3 regions of the Paenibacillus sp. OAE614 genome follow, and region 2 is predicted to be linked to each of the others. Evidence: predicted binding sites of a transcription regulator. Region 2 holds the regulator's gene; each other region holds the start of a gene.

Region 1 (5,318 bases), 2.8 Mb from region 2:
TCCGGACACCAGTTTCCACTCGCTGAAGCAGAAGTTCATGGATATCCGCAAGCGGGTCTATAAATACCCGCGCCTTGGAGAAAAAGCCCAGTTTGTCGCCATCCCGACCACTTCGGGCACCGGCTCGGAAGTGACCTCTTTTGCGGTCATCACGGACAAGAAGGAAGGGAATACGAAGTATCCGCTCGCCGATTACGAGCTGACGCCGGACGTGGCGATCATCGACCCGGAATTCGTGTACAGCCTGCCAAAAACGGCGGTGGCCGACACCGGCATGGACGTCCTCACGCATGCCATCGAGGCGTACGTTTCCGTCATGGCGAGCGATTACACCGACGGGCTTGCGCTTCATGCGATCCGGCTGGTGTTTGAAAATCTGGAAAAGTCCTTCCACACAGCGGATCCGCTGGCCAGGGAGAAGATGCATAACGCGTCGACGATTGCCGGCATGGCGTTTGCCAACGCCTTCCTCGGCATCAACCACAGCCTGGCCCACAAGTGGGGCGGCCAGTACCATACGGCCCACGGGCGGACGAATGCGATCCTGATGCCGCATGTCATCCGGTACAATGCGCAGAAACCGACGAAGTTCGCGTCGTTCCCAAAATACAACCATTTCGTGGCCGACCTGCGCTATGCGGAAATCGCCCGGATGCTCGGCCTGCCGTCCCGGAATACGGAGGAAGGTGTCAACAGCCTGATCGAGGCGGTGCGCAAGCTGAACCAGTCGCTGGGCATTCCGGAGAAATTCCAGGATCTCGGCTTTGACCCGGCCGATTTCGAGGCTAAAGTGGATTATTTGGCCGACCGTGCGTTCGAAGACCAGTGCACGACGGCCAACCCGCGGATGCCGCTGGTCAGTGAACTGGCGGACGTTTACCGGAACGCCTTCTACGGCAAATTCTAGGAGCTGCACCGCATGATCCAGCCGGCTGCCGACCGAAAGCGTCGGCAGCCTTCTTGTATCAGAATCGTGATGTGCGTTGATCGCAGTGGAAAGGAGTGATTCATATGCTGTCCGGCGTTATTTTGGCAGGCGGCAATCATGGTTCTACGAAAGGCGCACCTACCCTATTCCGGATGATTCAAGGAGAAACGCTGCTGCAGCGGCAGGTCCGTGAAATGCGGAAGTGCTGCGGCGAGATTACGATCGTGACGGACGATCCCCGGCCGCTGCTTCGCCAAGTGGACCGGGATATCCGGATCATTACGGATTATTATGTCGGAAAAGGAATGCTTGGCGGCATGCACGCGGGCCTCTCCCTGTCTAAACACCGGGCCGTGTGGATCATCGGGTGCCACATGCCGTATCCCTCGGCCGACGCCGCTGAGCTGATGGCGTTGAGGCTGGAGGAAGGGCTCGACGCCGTCCTGCCGATGATCGGCGGCAGGCTCCATCCGCTTCACGGTATTTATGATCGCTCCTGCGCCGTGTATTTTGGGCAGTTTCTGGAGAGCGGCCATACGGAAGCTGATGGTCTGGTTCAACTGCTTCGTTATCTGGCGGTTGCGGAAACGGATTTCGGATATCAAGGCATGGACGGCGGCTTTGTTCGTACACTCGAAGATGCTTGGGGAGATGCGCTGACCGAATTTTTGGCTGACGAAGGGAAAGCATCAACATCGTTCAAATAAAAATAAGCGGCAGCGAAGATGGTGAAAAAAGTGAAAAGAGTGAGAAAAATCACTGTCTTTAACCTGTGAAAAAAGTAACATGAAAGCATAGAAAACGGAGGTGCTTGATCATGGCGATGAAAGAAAGCGAAGTAAAGAACCGGGCTGGATTCGAGGAGGCATGGCGTGGTTTTGCGGGAGGCAGCTGGCAGAAGAATATTGACGTCAATTCATTTATCGGGCGCAACCTCACACCGTATGAGGGCGATGAGCAGTTCCTTGCGCCGCCAACAGAGAACACGCTGGAGCTGTGGGAGCAGGTCAGCCAGCTGTTGAAGGAAGAGCGGGAGCGGGGCGGCGTTCACGACGTGGACGTGAACACGGTCTCCACCATAACCTCGCATGCACCGGGATACATCGACCAAGACAAGGAAACCATCGTTGGATTGCAGACCGACGCACCGCTTAAGCGTGCCGTTCAGCCGTTCGGCGGTATCCGGATGGTCGTCGATGCCTGCAATGCATACGGGTATCAATTGAACCCGGAGCTGGAGCGCATTTTTACCGATCTGCGCAAGACGCATAACCAAGGCGTGTTTGACGCCTATACGTCCGAGATGCGAGCAGCCCGCAAGGCCGGCATTATCACGGGCCTTCCGGATGCCTACGGACGGGGCCGGATTATCGGCGACTACCGCCGCGTGACGCTGTACGGTGTCGACCGCCTCATCCAGGGCAAGAAGGAGGAGCTGCTCCAGCTCGAAGTCGACGCGATGAGCGAAGACGTCATCCGGCTGCGCGAAGAGCTGTCCGAACAGATCCGTAGCCTCGGCGAGCTGAAGGCGATGGCCGCATCTTACGGACATGATATCTCGAGACCCGCGATGAATGCCAAAGAGGCGGTGCAGTGGCTCTACTTCGCTTATCTGGCAGCCATTAAGGAGCAGAACGGAGCGGCGATGAGCCTTGGCCGGGTATCCAGCTTCCTGGACATTTATATCGAGCGCGACCTCGCAGAAGGCACGCTGACGGAGAGCCTGGCGCAGGAGATCGTCGACCATTTCGTCATGAAGCTGCGGATCGTCAAATTTTTGCGCACGCCGGACTACAACGAGCTGTTCAGCGGCGACCCGACATGGGTGACCGAGTCGGTCGGCGGCATGGGGCTTGACGGCAAAACGCGCGTGACGCGGAACTCCTTCCGCTTCCTGCATACCCTCTACAACCTGGGACCTGCGCCCGAGCCGAACCTGACGGTGCTGTGGTCGGCACAGCTGCCGGAGAACTTCAAGAAGTTCTGCGCCAAAGTGTCGGCCGAGACCAGTTCGATCCAGTACGAAAACGACGACCTGATGCGTCCGCACTTCGGCGACGATTACGGCATCGCCTGCTGCGTATCCGCGATGCGGATCGGCAAGCAGATGCAGTTCTTCGGAGCCCGGGCCAATCTGGCCAAGGCGCTCTTGTACGCCGTCAACGGCGGCGTCGACGAGAAGAGCGGCGCCCAGGTCGGACCGGCCATCGCGCCGATCACGTCCGAGGTGCTGGACTATGAGGAAGTGAAAGCGAAGTTCGACGTCATCCAGGATTGGCTGGCGAAATTGTATATCAACACGCTGAACGTGATCCATTACATGCATGACAAATACTGCTACGAGCGCATCGAAATGGCCCTTCATGACCGGGATATTGTCCGGACGATGGCCTGCGGTATTGCCGGCCTGTCGGTCGTGGCCGACAGCCTGAGCGCCATTCGTTACGCGAAGGTTCGCCCGATCCGCAACGAAAAAGGGATCGCGGTCGATTTTGAAATCGAAGGCGAGTATCCGCAGTACGGCAATAACGACGACCGGGTCGACCAGCTCGCCGTGGAGCTGGCGGAAGGGTTCATGAACCGGCTGCGCAAGCATAAAACGTACCGCGGCGCGATTCCGACCATGTCGGTTCTGACGATTACGTCAAACGTCGTATACGGCAAGAAGACGGGCAGCACGCCGGACGGCCGCAAGGCCGGACAGCCGTTTGCACCGGGCGCGAATCCGATGCACGGACGCGACCGCAAAGGCGCGCTCGCTTCGCTGGCTTCGGTCGCCAAAATCCCTTACGAGCACAGCCTGGACGGCATTTCCAATACTTTCTCGATCATTCCGAAGGCGCTCGGCAAAGAGGACGCGGCCAGACACAGCAACCTGGCGGCGCTGCTGGACGGCTATACCGCAAGCGGCGGACATCATCTGAACGTCAACGTCTTTAACCGCGAGCAGCTGCTGGATGCAATGGAGCATCCGGAGAACTATCCGCAGCTGACCATCCGGGTATCCGGGTATGCGGTCAACTTCATCAAGCTGACGCGGGAGCAGCAGCTGGATGTCATCAGCCGCACGTTCCACGGAGAGATCTGACGTTACCGTTACGATTAGCAAGGCAATAAAGCAATGAAATCAAAAGTTGTCATCAAGAGAGGAGCGTGGCCCGCATGAAAGGCAGAATACATTCCATGGACACCTTCGGTACGGTGGACGGACCGGGCATCCGCTTCGTCCTGTTCATGCAGGGCTGCGCGCTGCAGTGCCAATTTTGCCATAACCCCGATACGTGGGATATGAAGGGGGGACGCCAAGTTACCGTCGAGGAGGTTCTCCGGGAAATCGAACCCTATGTGCCTTACTATAAAAGCTCGGGTGGCGGCATCACGGTGACGGGGGGCGAACCGACGCTTCAGGCGCCTTTTGTGGCCCAGCTGTTCAAGGCTTGCAAGGAGCGGTTCGGCCTGCACACGGCGCTCGACAGCTCGGGTTTCTGCGAACCGTCTCATGCAGGCGAACTGATGCGCTATACGGATCTGGTCCTGCTCGATCTGAAGCAGCTGAACAACGAGAAGCATGAGCGGCTGACCTCGCAGCCGAATGACCGGATTCTGAAATTTGCGGCATGGCTGTCCGCCATCGGGAAGCCGGTATGGATTAGACATGTTCTGATACCGGGGATCACCGATCAGGCAGGAGATCTGACGCTGCTGGGGGAATTTATCGGACACCTGCGCAATGTGGAGAAAGTCGAGCTGCTGCCCTATCACCGGATGGGCGTATACAAATGGCAGCAGTTAGGCCGCCCGTACGCGCTGGAAGGCGTGCCTACGCCAACGGACCGCGAGGTGGAGCGCGCAAGAGAGCTGATCGAGGCGGCGCGGAGGGTTGCGACGTCCCGGCCATAATAGGGAGCAGAGAGTCGGGAACAGGATCCGGCAGCCCTTAGCCCCGGCCCTATTTCCGAATCGTTCGCCGGAATCCTCTCTGCCGTCGATTCCATCCGAATCCGTCCGGATATTTCCTGAGCGCTGCGTCGTTCCGTTTACGGGGCTGCCCTAAGGGACTTACCGAGCTCTGGTGTGATTTTTCTCATAGGATCAGGGGCTCACCCCTATGAAAAATCAGTGCATCCCCCGATAGGTTAATCCATCCCGAAGGGTTATGATAAAGGCAAAGATGTGCGGAAGGGGAAATGAACGATGGGGCAGACCGTGACGGGGACACAGGCGAAGCATGGCCGGGAGGGCTTGGAGCCGCTGCTGTCGCAAGAGAGCTTCGAGAAGCTGGAGAGCATCATGTATAAGCGCAGCGTGGAAAAGGGCAGCTGCCTGTTCTGGGAAGGCGATCCGGCCGACAAGCTGTATTTCATCATCGAGGGCCGGGTCAGGACGACGA
Region 2 (5,318 bases):
CCACAAAATCGAACTTCAGCGTCCGGGTGCCGACGACGGATTTGCCTTCGGTGGAGATTTTATCCGCCAAATCAGCCAAATTTACATTCGGCTTCAAATCGAGTTTCAAATCCACCTGATCGCGGGTAATATTAAAATGTGCGTTATTTACGCCCTGATAATTGCTGACGATTTTTTGCAGCGGACCCTGAAGGGTCGTTTGCCGATAAAAGAACAAGCCGCCAAACAGTACGGCTACCGAAACCACAACAGTTATAATAATAGGCAATGGACGCAATTTCACTTGTTGTCCCCCTTTCGAAATGGTAAAGCAAAAAAAAAGTAAACTTTAGATGACAAAAATAAATATTTCGTTAGCGGTTCAAGTCCATTGGTCGGTCACCATGCTTCTGTTCAGTCCGATTCGATGGATGGTTTTGCGCTTGTCGCGAAACACAAGCATCTCTTCGTTTGATACGCGCATCTGACCGTACTTCTATATACGATGCTTTTCAATAAAGAGCAGAAAAATCTTCTTCCAAGCTGAAGCGGGCTTCTGAATTTTACTGAAAAACGCTATCCTCTAATTATAGTACAATCCGGGCTGTTCGTCATATATATCTCTTCAATACAAATAAGAGTATATCACATTGTATATACTAAATCGAAGGTAAAGTGTGAATATATTTTAAATATTATCCTTTGTAAGCCAAAGAACCCCATTTAAGGATGGGGTTCTTTCTGCATGATATGGCCGTTTAAACAAAATCATCGATTGGGCAGCGTGAACGGGCTGCCGATTTCCGCTCCGTCGCTGAACCGGTAAAATTGATAGTAATAGTGATCTTCCACCTTGTAGAACAGCTGCCATACGTATTCTCCGTTATAGACACCCGGTACGAGGCGCATATCTTTAATGCCGGGAATGGAGCTTTTGATTTTGGCCTTCATCTTCTCTTTGGACATACCGCTGCTCAAAAGCTCTTGATGCACGGTATTCTGGCCTTCCTTGGGTTTTCCCTGATCGGTGAACTGCACCCAGACCATGACCTCCTGGCCCGTCTTGTTCGTCCCTTCCACGACCCAGTAGATGCTGTTCTGGTCCCACACAGACTTTTGGGCATCGGCGACCGACACGATTCCGGCTTCCTGTTTCGCTCTGGCAATAGCGGTGTCCTTTTCGCTCCATTGATCCTGCAGCACGTAAATAAAATAACGGTAAGCGCCGAAAATGATCAGCAGCAGGGCGACAATGCCGAGAAAGATCCATTTTTTCTTGTTCTTCAACCTGAACTTCCTTTCTTAAAGGTGAGCTAATCATCCCGGTCTTATCGGGAGAGAAGACCTTCAAAAGCCGCTTGGGCTTCCCTGCGGATGCGTTCCTCGTCCAGGGTGAGACAGCTGCCGTGCTTCACGACCTGCTTCCCGTCCACCCAGACATGCTCAACGTCCTTCGCGCTGGCCGAATAAATGACGTGTGAAATAAAGTCCGTACGCGGCAGAAAATGAGCCTGATCCGTATTCACCGCGATAAAATCCGCCTTCATCCCGGCCTCAAGTGCACCGATTCCCTCCAGGAACAAGGATTGCGCTCCGTAGATCGTGCCCATACGCAGCGCTTCCGCCGCGGGAACCGCCGTCGGATCTCCCGAGACGCCCTTATGTATCAAAGCGGCAAGGCGCATTTCTTCAAACATGTCCAAATTGTTGTTGCTCGCCGCACTGTCGGTTCCGAGGGAAACCGTAATGCCTGCCTGCATCATGTCGGTAACGCGGGCCACCCCGCTCGCCAGCTTCAGGTTGCTGCCAGGGTTGTGTGATACCGTCACGTGATGCTTCGCCAAAATGTCGATTTCCTCGTCTGTCAAATGGACCGCGTGTGCCAGAATCGTCGGCCGTGAGAACATGCCGAGCTTCTCCAAATGAATCGCCGGACGCGTTCCATAATCGCGTACATTCTGCTCCACTTCCGCCTTGGTCTCCGACATATGCGTATGCATCGGCAGATCCAGGTCATGCGCCGCCTGAACGAACTTCTCGATAAAATCAGGAGGGCATGTGTACGGGGCATGCGGAGAAATCATCGCCGTGATCCGGCCGTCTGCCTGCCCGTGCCAGTCCTTGGCGAACTGAATGGCTTCGTTCAGCTTGTGCCGCTGCACATCCTCCGGACACAGGCCGATGACACCGCGGGTCAGGGCAGCGCGCATGCCGGATTCAGTCACCACTTTGCCAACCTGATCCATATGATCGTACATATCGAGGAACGTCGTCGTACCGCCCTTCAGCATTTCAAGCACGGACAGCGAAGTCCCCCAGTAGACGTCACTGGACGTGAATTTTGCTTCCATCGGCCACATTTTTTCCTGCAGCCATTCCTGGAGCACCATGTCATCTCCGTAACCGCGCAGCAGCGACATGGCGGTATGTCCATGGGTGTTGATCAGGCCCGGCATAAAAAATAAATGCGTGCCGTCGACGACCTGTACGCCCTCTTCCAGCTGCGGCTCCTCTTCACCGATATAGGTGATGCGGTCGCCCTCAATGACCATCCAGCCGTGCAATACCGGCTGCTCCGGCCGCAAAACGGCAAAGCTTCCGTTCTTGATGGCCCATTTAGGATTGGCGCTCCGGCTGCTGGAGCTCTTCAAATTGTCCGTCATCTTCCGTGTCGTCCTTTCCGTTGTTCAAATAATAAGCAAGGCTGAGCAAATCCGTCGTAAAATCGGCGGCGTGTATCCGGATGCTTGCCGGCGCCTTCAGAATCGTCGGCGCAAAATTCAGAATCGCTTCGATCCCGGCCGCAATCAGCTGATCGGCGACGTTTTGCGCTTCGAAATCCGGGACGGTAATAATCCCGATCCGGATATTTTTACTTTGTATCGTTTCTTTCAGCTCATCCATAGCCTGTACCGTCAAGGTGTTGATGCGCGTGCCGATTTTGGACGGATTGGCGTCAAACACGGCCACGATCTTCATATTTTCCTTCAGGTAAAAGTTATAGTTGGACAAAGCTTGACCAAGATTCCCCGCTCCGACCAGCACCGCGTTGATCTGCTGGTCCAAATTCAGAATTTGACGGATCTTCTCGATGAGATAGGACACGTCATACCCTATCCCCTTACGGCCAAAATCCCCGAAATACGCCAAATCCTTGCGGATCTGCGCCGGGTTGAGATCCAGCTTCTGCCCGAGCTCCTGGGAGGAGACCGTGGCCACCTCCCGCTTGTTCAGCTCATTTAGATATCTAAGATATATAGGCAATCTGCGGACAACCGCCTCGGATATTTTCTCCGATTTCATGCATGTTCCCCCTATTGAACGGCTTGAATATTTATTTGGTTATATAGATTGAACTAAAGTTTTGCATTGAACTTCCTGTTCTAACCGCTTTAGTTCATTCTATCTAATGGACTCATTTAAGACACACCGTCCTGATGAAGCCATTCAGAGATGCGCGGAACCATCTGGTCTGTCTGCATATGCTCCATTTTCGGTCCAGGCAGCGAGTACAGGAAGTACTTCCCGTAATACGATTCGATGACGCGCGTATCGTATACGATGACGATGCCCCGGTCATGGGCGGTGCGGACCAGCCGCCCGAAGCCCTGCTTGAAGCGGATGACGGCCTGCGGGACCGACAGCTTCATAAACGGGTTCTTCTTCTGGCGCTGCAGCAGCTCGCTCTTCGCTTCCACCAGCGGATGGTTCGGCGGCTGGAACGGGAGCCGGACGATGGCCAGGCACGTCAGCGCTTCTCCCGGGATGTCCACGCCTTCCCAGAAGCTGCTCGTTCCAAGCAGCACCGAAGCGCTGCTGTCCGTAAACCGCCGGATCAGCTTCGTGCGGCTGCCGCTGTCTACGCCCTGTCCAAGCACGGCGATGTCGCTTTGTGCGAGGGCTTCTTTCAGCGGCTCGTATACCTGGCGCAGCATGCGGTACGAGGTGAACAGCACCAGCATCCGGCCGTGGGTCGCGATCGCGGCGTCCGCTAGTGAGCGGGCCAGCGTTTCGACAAACAGGGCGTCCCCGACGCTTCCCTTCACGCTTGGAAAATCCCGCGGAATGACGAGCAGCGCCTGGTCCCTGTACCGGAACGGGGACGGAAGCTGGACCGTCACAAGGCGTCCGCTGTCCTGGTCCTCCTGCAGTCCAAGGTTGTCGATCATATACTGGAACGATTTATCTACGGATAAAGTGGCGGACGTCAGGATGACGCTCTTTTTCTTGTCAAAAAACAGCTCCTTGAGCTGCTTGCTGACGTCAACCGGAACAGCGTACAGCTGGAGCGATTTGCTGCGGAAATGGCCGCTCGCTTCCATCCAGTACACGACGGTTTCGTCGTTCAGCGTCATAAAGAACCGGAGATTCTCCCGCTCGGAGCTGAGGTCCTTGAGCAGCCCGCCGATATCGGTGATCAGGCTGTCGGAACCGTAATCATCCTGCTCCTCCTTGTATTCGGCCAGCATCTTTTCGCCTTTGCGGACGATTTCCCCCACCGTGACAAAGATCTGGTTTTCGAGCGCCGCCAGCGTCTCCCACTCTTTCGGCTTTTTCCCCGGCTGAAGGCGCAGCGTATACTGTCCGCCGTCGCCGGGAGCAGCGTCGCTCCGTTCCGGAAGCAGGCCGAAGAGCGATTCGCTCAGCTTGTCCCAATGCTCTTTAACATCGACCAAATCCTCGCTCATCCGGTCGATAACGGCGGTCCATTCACCGGCCTGCTCATAGGCCGACGATTGAAGCAGCTGGCGAAGCGCCGGCAGCTGCCCACTCCGGGCGTCCTTATAGAGCCGTGTCAGCGTATGGACGACGGTAAAGTACTTCAAATGAAGTCCGAGATGCTTGCCGGCAACGTCTTCTAGGTGATGAGCTTCGTCGATCACGAGGCGCTCGTAGGAAGGCAGGAGCTGATGGCCTGCCTTGACGTCCGTAAACAGCTTGGAATGGTTCGTTATGACGACATCCGCGATTCCGGCTTCATGCTTGGCCCGATGGTAATAGCACTTGCGGAACCAAGGGCAGGCACGGCCCTGACAGGAGTCCGAGTCGCTGCTTACGGTCTCCCAGAAGTCTCCCGCACGGCCGCCGAGGCTCAGCTCCTCGTCATCACCCGATTCGGTCTGGGCGAGCCAGACGATCATCTGGGCGGCTGTGATGGTGTCTTCCTTCGGATTGATAAAGTCTCTTCTGTTTATTTTATGTTCAAATTTTCTCAAACACAAATAGTGCTGTCTGCCCTTGAACACAGCTGCCTTGAAAGGGAAGGGCACGACCTGCGTCAAGAGGGGGATATCCCGCTCCCGGAGCTGCTCCTGCAGGTTGATCGTATGCGTGCTGAC
Region 3 (5,318 bases), 990 kb from region 2:
CCTGGATGAGCGCACATACGATCAGGATCCAGAGTCCGGCGGTCGGGTTCAAATCCCAGAACACCACGCCCAGTCCAACCACTGAAAGGATCAGCGAGAAGATGTATCCGATCACGTGCCGTATTGGAAATAAACGTGCCATTTTACATCAGTCCTTTCATGTAGACAAAGCTGAAGATGAAGATCCAGACAACGTCCAGGAAGTGCCAGTACAGCGAGAAGATGAACGATTTATTCGCCGTCTCATCCGTAAAGCCTTGACGGCCGACCTGAATCAGGATGCCGGCGCCCCAGAGAATACCCATCGTCACGTGAAGACCGTGAGTACCGAGCAGGACGAACAAGCTGGACAGGAACGCGCTCGTTTGCAGCGTAGCGCCTTCGTGAACGTAGTTGACGAACTCGGTGATCTCAATGCCCAGGAACCCGAGGCCCATGAGCAGCGTGATGACGAAAAAGATCATCATCGGCTTCTTCAGATTGAGGCGCATGGCGTGAATGCCAAGGCCGCAGGTGAAACTACTGGTCAGGAGCAGGAACGTCTCCCAAATGACGCCGTTCAGTTCGAACAGCTCACTCCCCGAAGGGCCGCTCCCCGTCCGGTTCCACAAGGTGAAATAGACGGCGAACAGCGTGGAGAAGAGGGCGATCTCTGCCCCGAGGAAGAGCCAGAACCCGAAGATCTTGTTGCTGTTCTCTTCCGTTCTATACTCGAGTGGCAGTGAATCATTTATTTTCATACGGAATCACCCCGCAATTTCTGTTCAGTAGCGGCAATTTCCTCCGGTGGGATGTGGTAGCCGTGGTCTCGTTCGAAGGAACGGAGGGCCAGCATTACCACGACAGCAATACCTGCGATGATCGCCGGAATGAACCAGCTGAATACCAGGAAAAAGCCAAGGAAAAACATAATGACGCCGAGAATGAACGGTTGACCGCTGTTGTTAGGCATATGAATCGGTTCGTAAGGGCCTTCCTCGTAGAGAGGCACCCCGTTGACTTTCGCTTCCCACAGTGCATCCATGGATTTGACGTTAGGTACCTTGGCGAAGTTGTACACCGGCACAGGGCTTGGCGTACTCCATTCCAGCGTACGTGCATCCCATGGATCTCCGTTTTCGTCGCGAGGGCTGTAACGGAAGCTCCAGTAGAAGTTGTAGCACAGAACGACAAAGCCGATGGCCAGGATAAAGGCACCGATCGTAGCCACCATATTCAGCGGGCCAAAGCCGGTGTCGGCCGAATACGTGTACATCCGGCGCGTCATGCCGCTCAGTCCAAGGAAGAACAGTGGCAGGAAGGCCGTATTGAAGCCGACGACGATGAGCCAGAAGGCGGTCTTGCCGAGCTTCTCGTTCAGACGGAAACCGAAAATTTTCGGGAACCAGAAGTACATGCCGGCCAGAACCCCGAAGACGGTACCCGGAATCAATACATAGTGGAAGTGGGCAACCAGGAACATCGTATTATGGTACTGGTAGTCCGCGCTGGCCATGGCCAGCATGACGCCGGTCACGCCGCCGATCGTAAAGATCGGAATAAAGGCCATGGCGTACAGCATCGGTGTCGTGAACGAAATCTTACCTTTTTGCAAGGTAAACAGCCAGTTGAATATTTTGACGCCGGTCGGTACGGCAATCGCCATCGTTGTGATGGAGAAGAAGCCGTTGACCATAACGCCCGCGCCCATCGTATAGAAGTGGTGAGCCCATACGATAAAGGACAGGAGCGAGATGACCACCATACTGGCAACCATCGATTTATAACCGTACAAATTCTTTTTCGAGAACGTGGAAATAATATCACTGAAAATACCAAAGGCCGGCAAAATAACGATATATACTTCAGGGTGTCCCCATACCCAGAACAGGTTGGCCCAGAGCATATCCATACCGCCGTTCGCCATCGTAAAGAACTGGCTGCCGAAGATGCGGTCGAACATCATCAGGGCAAGGGCAACGGTCAGAACCGGGAATGCGAACAGGATGATAACGTTCGTAATCAGGACGGACCAGGTAAACATCGGCATGCGCATCAGTTTCATGCCTGGCGCACGCATTTTCAGAATCGTTACGATAAAGTTGACACCGGTCATCAGCGTACCGATACCGGAAATCTGAAGAGCCAGAGAGTAGAAGTTGTTACCTACAGTCGGGCTGAAATCCAAGCTCGCCAGCGGGAAGTAAGCGGTCCAGCCGGCATCCGGCGATCCCCCGATGACGAAGGAAATGTTGAACAGCATCGCTCCGAAGAAGAACATCCAGAAGCTGACGGCGTTCAGTCTAGGGAAAGCTACGTCGCGCGCCCCGATTTGCAGCGGAACGACAACGTTCATAAGTCCGATAACGAACGGCATCGCCATGAACAGGATCATGATAACGCCGTGCGTTGTAAAGATTTCGTTATAGTGCTGCGCATCCAGAAACTTCATTTCCGGAGCCGCGAGCTGCGTACGCATCAGCAGGGCGTCAACCCCGCCGCGGAACAGCATGATGAGTGCGGACAGGATGTACATGACCCCGATCCGCTTATGGTCAACCGTTGTGAGCCATTCGCGCCACAGATAGCCCCACTTTTTAAAATAGGTCAGGCCGATCAGGATGGCGAGGGAAACGACGACGATACTGACCATGGCAGCATAGATCATCGGCTCACCGGTAACAAAAAATTCGTCCCATTTCATGCAGGTAGGTCTCCTTTCCAGTAGATGTTAGTTTCCATGTTCCATGGACCCCATATCTTCCATATTGCTCATATCCGAATGATCCATCGTTTCCGAGCCGGAATCTTTGTCACTGCTGCCGCTGCCGTGATGTCCTTCGGACATATCCATTTCAGGCGGCGGGTTGAACCCGAGGTGCGTGGAAGAGAAGGATTCCCGTCCAACGTAGGAGGTTTTCAGCAGCGCGTTAAATTTGTCCTCGGTTAATTGAGGCGCGGTTTTCTTCACGTCGTCGACCCATTTGCTGAAGTCTCCGGCGCTCATAGACTGTACCTCAAACTCCATCTGCGCATAGCCTTTACCGGAGAAGTTGGAGTTGCGTCCCATGAAGGAACCCGGTGTGTCGGCCAGCAGGTGAAGCGTGTTGACCATGTCGCTCATGGCGTACTTCTGTCCGCCAAGCTGCGGCACCCAGAAGCTCGTAATCGGTCCGTAAGAATACAGGCGGAACTCGATCGGCCGGTTTGTAGGAATATTCACATAGTTCACCGTTTCAACGCCTTCTTCAGGGTAACTGAAGTGCCATTTCCAGTTGGACGATGCGGCATAGATAACAAGCGGCTTCTGATCCTCGTAACCGGCAGGAACACTTTCCACCGCACTGGTCGTTTTGACCGTGACAACCGATAGAATGGCCACAATGATAACCGGAATCGCAATCCAGGTGAACTCGAGCCATTTGTTACCTTCTATATGAGGCGGGATATAATCGTCACTGGTTTTGCTTGCCCGGTATTTGGTCAGCATGATGATGTACAAGATGTAAACAACAATCAAGACGAAAGCCATCATCAGGATGGAGAAAATAATCGTGCTGGATTGTGTTTTTGCCTGCGGACCTTTCGGATCTAGCACGATGAGTGACGACGAGTCGCATCCGCTAAGCAGCAACATGATGGATACAAATAAACCAAAAAATAACCATCTTTTTTTCTTCACAGTGAGCTCCTTTCTAGCGTTACATGTAGCTGAATTGGTCTAAAATAATGAACCTTATAGCCATAGCTTAGTAATCCGGGGGAACGAAAACAAATGCAACAAAAGTAATAAATGTAAATCATTTACAGATATTCTGTGAACATCTTCACATGATTTTTAAAAAAACCTCAAATTGTGCGAAAAATCACTGTAATCGCTGAAAATCGGGGATTTTCATTTTTGTTCAAAATTGCACAAGGCTTTGTCAATGTTGCCAGTTTCGTCACAATTGAAAGGGCTTATCATAAGCCGTTAACCGGATTTTTCCCTGCTGGAACAACGGCTAAGGCGCCCGAAACGCCCGCTGTATGGTACAATATGAGGGCTAATGCGGGCAGCAGCCGGCATGTGATCGCGGACAGGCAGATGGGGGAGAACAAGAAAATGGGTGAACAACGAGCGGTATTTTTTGACGTGGACGATACGCTGTATGACCATCTGGAACCGCTGCGGCAGGCGCTCGATCGCTTGATATCGCCGCCGGACGGCTTTCCTTATGAACAAGTATACCACCGGTTCCGGCATTACAGCGACTTGCTGTCGGCCCGGCATGGACATGTGAATGATCCAGCGAATGCGGGGGATCTGGAGGACATGCGCGAGCAGCGGATTCAGCTGGCCCTTGCGGAGTTCGGCATCGACGTGGACCGGGAGCAGGCGGCTGCGATTCAGGCGGCCTATTTGGAGGGGCAGTTCGACATTCGCCTGTTCCCGGGGGCGCAGGAGCTGATCCGGGAGCTCCAGGAGCGAGGCGATGTGGTCGGCGTGATCACCAATGGACCGAAGGAACACCAAATGAACAAAGTCCGTGCGCTTAGGCTGGACAAGCTGGTAGGCTTGGACCGGGTATTTGTGTCCGGAGCGGTGGGCATGGACAAGCCGGATCCTCGGCTGTTCCGCCATGTCAATGAGGTGACGGCAACGGAACCTGGGGCAAGCTGGTACATCGGCGACTCCTGGAACAACGACGTCATCGGCGCGCTGGAGGCGGGGTGGACATCTGTCTGGTTTAACCATCGGATGGTCGAGCCGTTTGCGACCGGACATCAGCCCCATCATATTCTGGGGGGCTACGGGGAGCTGAGATCCGTTCTGCTGGGCGGTTAGCGGGTGGTTGGCTGTTTTCATGAAAAAAAGGGTGCCTGCATCCATCGGGGATGTGCAGGCACCCTTTATTTTGGAAATCGATAAGCATGGCTGCCGTGTATCGCGCCTTGAATGGAGCCGAATAACGTTCGCGCGGCGCAGTCATGGTCGTATTTATTCCGGCGGGAGCGGCGGAGTTCCCGCCGGAGGTCCCGGTGGGGCTTCGGGATCGGCCCCTTTGCGTTTGTACAAAATTCGGGAAACGGCGATCCCGGCGACGCCCAGTCCGATGAACAGGATCGCCCGCACGGCCAGCGACACGCCCGGCAGGTCGAAGAAAATGACCTTGAGCAGCGTGATCAGCAGGACGATCAGGCCGGCCAGGCGGACCATCGATTTACGCACCATGACGCCGTAAATAATAACGATGATCGCATAGAGCGCGTATTCGGCCGACAGGATCAAATGCTGAAGGTCGAACGACAGATTCCGCGTCAGAACCGAGGTTACTTCCGTCAGGAAGACGATGGAC

The links. Region 2 encodes Rex, which represses fermentation and respiration genes when NADH is low (regulators of the CRP and FNR family bind a similar motif). Its sites were predicted from a motif close to TTGTGAAATATTTCACAA; they were not measured.
Region 1: a site for Rex is predicted at 1,699-1,716, ahead of pflB (formate C-acetyltransferase). Genes of this name have one in related genera too.
Region 3: a site for Rex is predicted at 3,795-3,812, ahead of qoxA (cytochrome aa3 quinol oxidase subunit II). Genes of this name have one in related genera too.

What each region holds. Positions count from the first base shown of each region.
Region 1 covers NZ_JBEPOD010000001.1:1,530,632-1,535,949, forward strand. Annotated here, with positions in the region: gene adhE (bifunctional acetaldehyde-CoA/alcohol dehydrogenase) at 1-907, shown strand, start outside; gene mobA (molybdenum cofactor guanylyltransferase) at 1,012-1,635, shown strand; gene pflB (formate C-acetyltransferase) at 1,746-4,016, shown strand; gene pflA (pyruvate formate-lyase-activating protein) at 4,091-4,828, shown strand; gene ABIE48_RS07455 (Crp/Fnr family transcriptional regulator) at 5,123-5,318, shown strand, end outside.
Region 2 covers NZ_JBEPOD010000001.1:4,290,751-4,296,068, forward strand. Annotated here, with positions in the region: gene ABIE48_RS19640 (hypothetical protein) at 1-283, opposite strand, end outside; gene ABIE48_RS19645 (cell wall elongation regulator TseB-like domain-containing protein) at 748-1,266, opposite strand; gene ABIE48_RS19650 (amidohydrolase) at 1,308-2,642, opposite strand; gene ABIE48_RS19655 (redox-sensing transcriptional repressor Rex) at 2,596-3,282, opposite strand; gene dinG (ATP-dependent DNA helicase DinG) at 3,399-5,318, opposite strand, start outside.
Region 3 covers NZ_JBEPOD010000001.1:5,281,293-5,286,610, reverse strand. Annotated here, with positions in the region: gene qoxD (cytochrome aa3 quinol oxidase subunit IV) at 1-142, opposite strand, end outside; gene qoxC (cytochrome aa3 quinol oxidase subunit III) at 144-740, opposite strand; gene qoxB (cytochrome aa3 quinol oxidase subunit I) at 737-2,683, opposite strand; gene qoxA (cytochrome aa3 quinol oxidase subunit II) at 2,711-3,661, opposite strand; gene ABIE48_RS24410 (HAD family hydrolase) at 4,085-4,807, shown strand; gene ABIE48_RS24405 (DUF2339 domain-containing protein) at 4,961-5,318, opposite strand, start outside.